Regions from separate parts of the Bradyrhizobium icense genome, predicted to be linked through region 1. Evidence: predicted binding sites of a transcription regulator. Region 1 holds the regulator's gene; each other region holds the start of a gene.
The links. The regulator LexA, encoded in region 1, represses DNA repair genes until DNA is damaged. The targets are predictions, from matches to a motif close to TGTTCNNNNTGTGTTCNG.
Positions count from the first base shown of each region.

Region 1 (2,265 bases):
GGGCGCGTCGGGGGCCGACGGCAGGTTGACCAGCGTGAACGACGCCTCGGGGAATTGCTGCCAGATTGCGAGATCTTCGGCCGTGATGGTGAGCCACCCGTACCTGAACATGTACCGTCCGGGCTCGGTGACGCGTCCGGCTCGTTGCCATGTAACCTTGTTGACCACCGATTGCCCCCTCGGTGCCGAGTTTCTCGAAAATGTACCACCATGATCCGCCGGCCTGGACCGGCGGATCATATGCTTGGCGTTTATCTATCCAGTCACGATCGATTCGACCGGAGGCGCTTCCGTCACCTTCGGTGCACGCTCGCCACCGGTCTGGACCACCGGCAATTGCAGCACGGTCGCGCGCTGGCCTTCGCAAAGCTGCGTCACCAGTACATGGCTTCCGTCGGGAAATTCGATCGCGTCATGATGACGGTCGGATACTTCGGGTTCGATCTGATTGAACTTGCCGACCCGCCAGTCGGTGGTTCGCGTCCAGATCCAGCGGTTGTCGTATCTGACGTCCTCTGCGAACGCCAGTTCGGTGCCGGGAAGCATGCAGACCGCCACCGCGGGCTCGCGCTCCGACGCAAAGCCGCGGGTAGATGTACCGCGGAACGTCGTGGTGATCAGCGTCTCGCCGACCTGGGCAGGCCGTGTTGCCACGGCGTGCAGGCTATAGTCACACATCGGATGGCTCCCTCGTTTGAGATAGCTGACCCGTGTCTAGAAGGAGGCACAGGCCTCTATCAGAGTGGACATGGCGCAGAGCCTTTTCTTCTTTCTGGGCAATTCTGCGACTGGCGCACTGCGCCACATTCACAAACGCGCTAACGTGCCTTAGTTCCATACACGCAACAAAAAACCCCGGCCGCGGGCCGGGGCTGCTTTTGGTCATGGGCCGGGAGGGCATAACCGGTCAGTATTTGCGGTACAGTCCGATCAGTTTGCCCTGAATCCGGACGCGGTTCGGCGGCAGGATGCGGACTTCATAGGCCGCGTTGGCGGGCTCGAGCGCAATCGAGGCGCCTCGGCGGCGGAAGCGTTTCAGCGTCGCTTCCTCCTCGTCGATCAGCGCCACGACGATATCGCCGGTGTCGGCGGTCTCGTTGCGCTGGATCAGCGCCATGTCGCCGTCGAGAATGCCGGCGTCCACCATGGAATCGCCACGCACTTCGAGCGCGTAATGCTCGCCGGAGCCGAGCATATCCGGCGGCACGCTGATGGTGTGGCTGCGGGTCTGCAGCGCCTCGATCGGCGTACCGGCGGCGATCCGGCCCATCACGGGGACGGCGACCGGCCGGTTGTTGTCGTCCTCGGCGGCCGGTGCGCCGACCTGGCGCTTGCCAAGCGTACCCTCGATGACGCTCGGCGTGAAGCCGCGGCGGCCATTGGCGGCGGCGGCGAGCTCGGGCAGCTTGATGACTTCGATGGCGCGGGCGCGGTTGGGCAGGCGGCGGATGAAGCCGCGCTCCTCCAGGGCCGTAATGAGGCGGTGGATTCCGGATTTCGAGCGCAGGTCGAGCGCGTCCTTCATCTCGTCGAAGGAGGGCGGCACACCGGCCTCTTTCAGCCGTTCATTGATGAAACGCAGAAGTTCGTACTGTTTGCGCGTAAGCATCGCGAGCAATCCCCCGGTTTGGCGTCGTTGTTTCGATCTTCAGGGCCCAGATCGCGGAAGTCCCCAAACTCCCGACATAGACACTAGCAGTCGAAACAAATCATGAACGGACACTATATGTTCGATATGTGTTCCGCAACCACTTAATTTCAAGTGAACGCATTGCGGTTTCGGCCCCAGGTGCCGTTGGGACGCCGTTCAGGCGTCATTCCGGCAGCCGGAGCAGCTCGCAACGCGATCCCTTTTTGGCCGCCGGCGCGAACGGCGGACGTATCACAAGCGCCCGTGCCGCAGCGAGATTTCCGAGCAGCGACGAGTCCTGATGGTTTACCGGAACGGCGACAAGCGTGCCGTCTTCGCGCGTTTCGAGGCGGGCGCGCAGGTAGTCCTCGCGCTGGTCGTTGGCGGCGAGATCACGGCCGAGCAGGGCGCTCTCGCGCGGGTGGTGGATGGTGTCGCGGCCCGATAATGCGCGAATCAGCGGCACCAGAAACAGGAAGCTGCAGACATAGGAGGAGACGGGATTGCCGGGCAGGCCGATCACCCGCATCGCGCCCAGCCTGCCATGCATCATCGGCTTGCCCGGCCGCATCGCGATCCGCCAGAATGCCATGGCGACGCCCTCGGCCTCCAGCGACCGCTTGACGAAGTCGTGG
Region 1 is NZ_CP016428.1:4,048,730-4,050,994, forward strand. It holds gene LMTR13_RS19105 (hypothetical protein) at 1-168, opposite strand, end outside; gene LMTR13_RS19110 (hypothetical protein) at 256-678, opposite strand; gene lexA (transcriptional repressor LexA) at 908-1,609, opposite strand; gene LMTR13_RS19120 (molybdopterin molybdotransferase MoeA) at 1,815-2,265, opposite strand, start outside.

Region 2 (2,265 bases), 100 kb from region 1:
ATCTGAAACTCCCGGCGATTGCTGCGCGCGATGCAGGGCTCCTGCACCATGTAAGGAGTATTTACATCAATCTTTCCACTGTCAAGTTCAATCGACACCGTCCTGATCGATTGGATGAACGACCGCTCCGATCGCGCGTGACGCCCGAGGTCACAAACCTCTGCCGAGCCATTCAAAACGCGCGTATTCTTGGTCCGGTCATCCCGTCCACCCGCGCAGATTTGGCTGCGGTGAGGTTGCAGGTGCACAAAGGCATTCGGCGCGAGATCGGCCGAATGCCTCAAACTAAATGCTCTACCTCAAAGTGCTATTGTGCCGGCTGACTTCGCGCTCAGAACGGAATGTCGTCGTCCATGTCGCTGTTGCGGCTGCCTGCCGCGACTGCCCGACGCGGCGCCGAAGAGGCCGGACCGCTGGAGCCGAAATCGCCGGAATCGTCGGACCCAAAGCCGCCGCCCCCACCGCCGCTGCGGCCGTCGAGCATGGTCAGGTTCGAGTTGAAACCCTGCAGCACGACTTCGGTCGAGTACTTGTCGACCCCGCTCTGGTCGGTCCATTTGCGCGTCTGCAACTGGCCCTCGATGTAAACCTTGGCGCCCTTCTTCAGGTACTGCTCGGCGACCTTGCAGAGCCCCTCGTTAAAGATCACGACGCGGTGCCACTCGGTCTTTTCCTTGCGTTCGCCGGTGGCCTTGTCGCGCCAGGTCTCCGAGGTCGCGATGCTCAGATTGGCAATCGGCCGCCCGTCCTGTGTGCGCCGGATTTCAGGATCCTTGCCGAGGTTGCCGACCAGAATCACCTTGTTCACGCTTCCCGCCATCGCCGCTCTCCACTCGATATCGCCGGCAAAAATCACTGGTTCGGCCTGCATCGTGCCGGCCGTCTTCAATTCTTGACCTGTCGCTTGTCCGCCGCTCGCCCGTTTCCGGACATCCGAACGGACCCTATACGCTCGCAGGCCCCGCTGACCTGGCGATCCCTCGGCAAGTCGGCGGTTATCCACATATAGCATCGCCGGGGCAAGTGTTCCAGCTTTGTTCCCGTTACTGGTCGTTGGGCCTATTCCAATCCAACCGCTCAACCAGCGGGGGAGTTCGTTGGAACAAAATGGAACCCGAAAATCGCGAAATGGAACCCGAAAGTTCCGCACAACATAGGGAATATGTTAAGTAAATCATCATCTTGGTTCCATATACTTCGTTCGCGACTGTTGCAATTCGGAGACGCAATTTTCGGGCGAGTCACGCTATAGAAATTGCACAGCGGCGCGGGCGCTCGCGTCACCAACAGCGCTTCAGGACGAGCGGAAGCGGATTAGAACTGGGGATAGACCATGAAGAAGTATCTGCTAGCTACAGTTGCTCTCATCGCGTTCGCCGCTCCTGCGGCGGCCGCCGACCTCGCTGCGCGCCCTTACACCAAGGCGCCGCCGGCACCCGTCGCCGTCGTGTACGATTGGAGCGGGTTCTACATCGGTGCCAACGGTGGCTGGGGTTCGAGCCACAAGTGCTGGGATCTCACTGCCGACGTCATAGGTCCTTTCGTTCCGCCGCTGGCCGAGGGCTGCCATGACGCAACGGGCGCCACGGCCGGCGGTCAAATCGGCTATCGCTGGCAGGCTGCCAGCTGGGTGTTTGGTCTGGAAGGGCAAGGCAACTGGGCTGACTTCAAGGGCTCCAACACAAGTCTGGCGTTTTTCACCCCGCTCAGCACCATCGAGAATGAGTCGAAGATCAATGCGTTCGGACTGATCACCGGTCAGGTCGGCTATGCTTGGAACAACGTTCTGCTCTACGTAAAGGGCGGCGCGGCCGTGACCGGCGAAAAGTACAGGGGTATCGAAACCGCGACCGGGCTTCTTGTCGACAGCGCCAAGGAAACGCGTTGGGGCGGCGTCGTTGGTGCCGGTCTCGAAGTCGGCTTCGCCCCGAACTGGTCAGTTGGAGTCGAGTACAACCACCTGTTCATGGGTGACCGCGACGTCGACTTTGCCGCATCCGGCAACTTTATTGGTGCTCCGGCCGGCTCGTTTTCGAGGACTTCTCGCATCGACCAGGACGTGGATCTCGTCACTGTCCGCCTCAACTACCGCTGGGGCGGTCCGGTTGTCGCGAGGTACTGATCGCAACACCAGCGCGGGACTACGGAAAGGCCGGCTTCACGCCGGCCTTTTTGTTTGGTTGTAGACCGGCATTGCCCGTACCCGCTGCGGTTGTACCACCATACTTTTGCCGCTGATGTGGTATTTCGGCGACAGCCTTTTGC
Region 2 is NZ_CP016428.1:4,152,509-4,154,773, reverse strand. It holds partial or broken gene LMTR13_RS19590 (DUF2306 domain-containing protein) at 1-2, opposite strand, end outside; gene LMTR13_RS19585 (single-stranded DNA-binding protein) at 332-820, opposite strand; gene LMTR13_RS19580 (outer membrane protein) at 1,334-2,122, shown strand.
Region 2: LMTR13_RS19585 (single-stranded DNA-binding protein) is a predicted target of LexA. The motif match lies at 1,025-1,042, and genes of this name have one in related genera.

Region 3 (2,265 bases), 2.5 Mb from region 1:
TCTCCTCCCCGTCATTGCGAGGAGCCAACGGCTCGCAATGACGATCAGAACAGACTCAACTGCTGTCCGTTCCGCTTCGGCTTGACGAAATGATCGGTCGTCAATTTCGAACGGCGCTTGTTGAGGCCGAGCTTTTCGCAGGCGATCTCGAACCGCCGCCCGATCATCCAGGCCATCGGGCCGGTGCCCTTCATCCGCGTTCCCCATTGCGAGTCGTAGTCGCGCCCGCCACGCATGTCGCGGATCAGGGTGAAGACGTGACGGTAGCGGTCGGGATAATTCGCCATCAGCCATTCGCGAAAGAGATCGCGCACCTCGAGCGGCAGCCGCAGCAGCACGTAACTCGCTTCCTTGACCCCGGCATGGGCCGCGGCATCGAGAATGCGCTCGATCTCGGAATCGTTCAGCGCGGGAATAACGGGTGCGACCATCACCGTGGCGGGGATGCCGGCCTGCGATAATTGCCGCAGCGCCTCCAGCCGCTTCGGCGGCGTCGAGGCGCGCGGCTCCATGGTGCGGGCGAGCTTGGGATCGAGCGCGGTCACGGAAATCGCGACCTTTACCAAACTGCGCTTCGCCATTCGCTGCAGAATATCGATGTCGCGCGTAACCAGCGCCGATTTGGTGACAATGCCGACGGGATGACCGGCTCGTTCCAGCACTTCGAGAATGCCGCGCATGATTTTGTGCTCGCGCTCGATCGGCTGATAGGGATCGGTGTTGGTGCCGATCGCGATCATGCGCGGCTCGTAACCGGGCGCCGCCAATTCTTTCTCGAGCAGTTCCGGCGCGTCCGGCTTGGCCAGCAGTTTGGATTCGAAGTCGAGCCCGGGCGACAGGCCGAGAAAGGCGTGGGTCGGCCGCGCGAAGCAGTAGACGCAGCCATGCTCGCAGCCGCGGTAGGGGTTGATCGAGCGGTCGAAGCCGATGTCGGGCGAGTCGTTACGGGTGATGACCTTGCGCGAAGTATCCAGCGACACCGTGGTCTTGAACGGCGGCAGGTCGTCCAGGCTCTGCCAGCCATCGTCGAAGGCGACCCGCGCCTCGGCCTCGAACCGGCCGCTCTGGTTCGACTGCGCACCGCGGCCACGCCGTCTCTGGCGTTCGATGGCGACCGCAAGCTCGGGAAAAGGGGTCGCACCCGCCGGCTCGGAGGGCGCCGTGACCGGCGGGTGCTTGAGGGCATGAGAGGATGCTCGGCTCATGGAGCGAACATAGCACGCATCAAGAACAAATCAAGAACAACATCGACAACAATTCACATTGAGCACAAACCGCGGAGAAAGGCGTCCGCGGCCGATGCCGCAAAAAACTGCACGCAAACGGCTGCTTTGATTGTGACAAGGTGATAACAGTGCAGCGTTTTTCACCGTTTGAGCCACTGAAGCCTCACTCATGCTGAGCGTGATCGTTCCGACCGAAGGAATAGAACAGCCCGCCGTCGCAACACTGGCGGCGCTGGTGCCGGGAGCCGCAGCCGGCGTCATCTGCGAGGTGCTGCTGGTCGACGGAACCGGTAACGGCGTGATCGAGCGGGTGGCCGACGTGGCCGGCTGTCGCTTTCTGAGGTTTGAGGGAACACGCGCTGCGGCGCTGGCCGCCGGCGCGCGGGCGGCGCGCTCGCCATGGCTGATGTTCCTGCACGCCGGTGCGGTGCTCGACAGCGGTTGGATCGACGAGACCACGCAGTTCATCCAGAACGTATCGAGCAGCGGACGGCCGCGTGCCGGGGTGTTTCGCTATGCGCGCTCGCCCTATGCCGAGACACGGCTGCGCGACGGCTTCAAGTTCGTCGCCCGCATGATCGCCGGGCCATCGGCGGAACAGGGGCTCCTGATCGCCCGCGATCATTATGAGCGGCTTGGCGGCTACCGGCCGGATGCCCGCCGCTCCGAGACGCGGCTGCTGCGCCAGCTCGGCCGCTCGGCGCGTACCCAATTGCGCAGCCGGATCATGGTCGTCGCCTAGGGCGGTAAACCGCAGGGCCCCGGACACAAAATATCGAAAACAACCCCATGCAAAGTAGAACCGGCACGAGCCGGCGGCCCCCACCCTCGCGAATATACTTGCTAAAGTCAAATATATCTTTGACAATAGCAAATGTCGAGGTGTCCAATGTCCCAGCTGAATTCCGAACAAGAAGTTGCGGCCGTTCGCGCCTTCAACCGCTTCTACACCCGCAAGCTCGGGATCATCGAACCGAAGCTGCTGCACAGCCCGTTTACGCTGCAGGAGGCGCGCATCATCTACGAGATCGTGCATCGC
Region 3 is NZ_CP016428.1:1,568,199-1,570,463, reverse strand. It holds gene LMTR13_RS07440 (PA0069 family radical SAM protein) at 45-1,205, opposite strand; gene LMTR13_RS07435 (glycosyltransferase family protein) at 1,396-1,968, shown strand; gene LMTR13_RS07430 (bifunctional helix-turn-helix transcriptional regulator/GNAT family N-acetyltransferase) at 2,116-2,265, shown strand, end outside.
Region 3: LMTR13_RS07440 (PA0069 family radical SAM protein) is a predicted target of LexA. The motif match lies at 1,227-1,244, and genes of this name have one in related genera.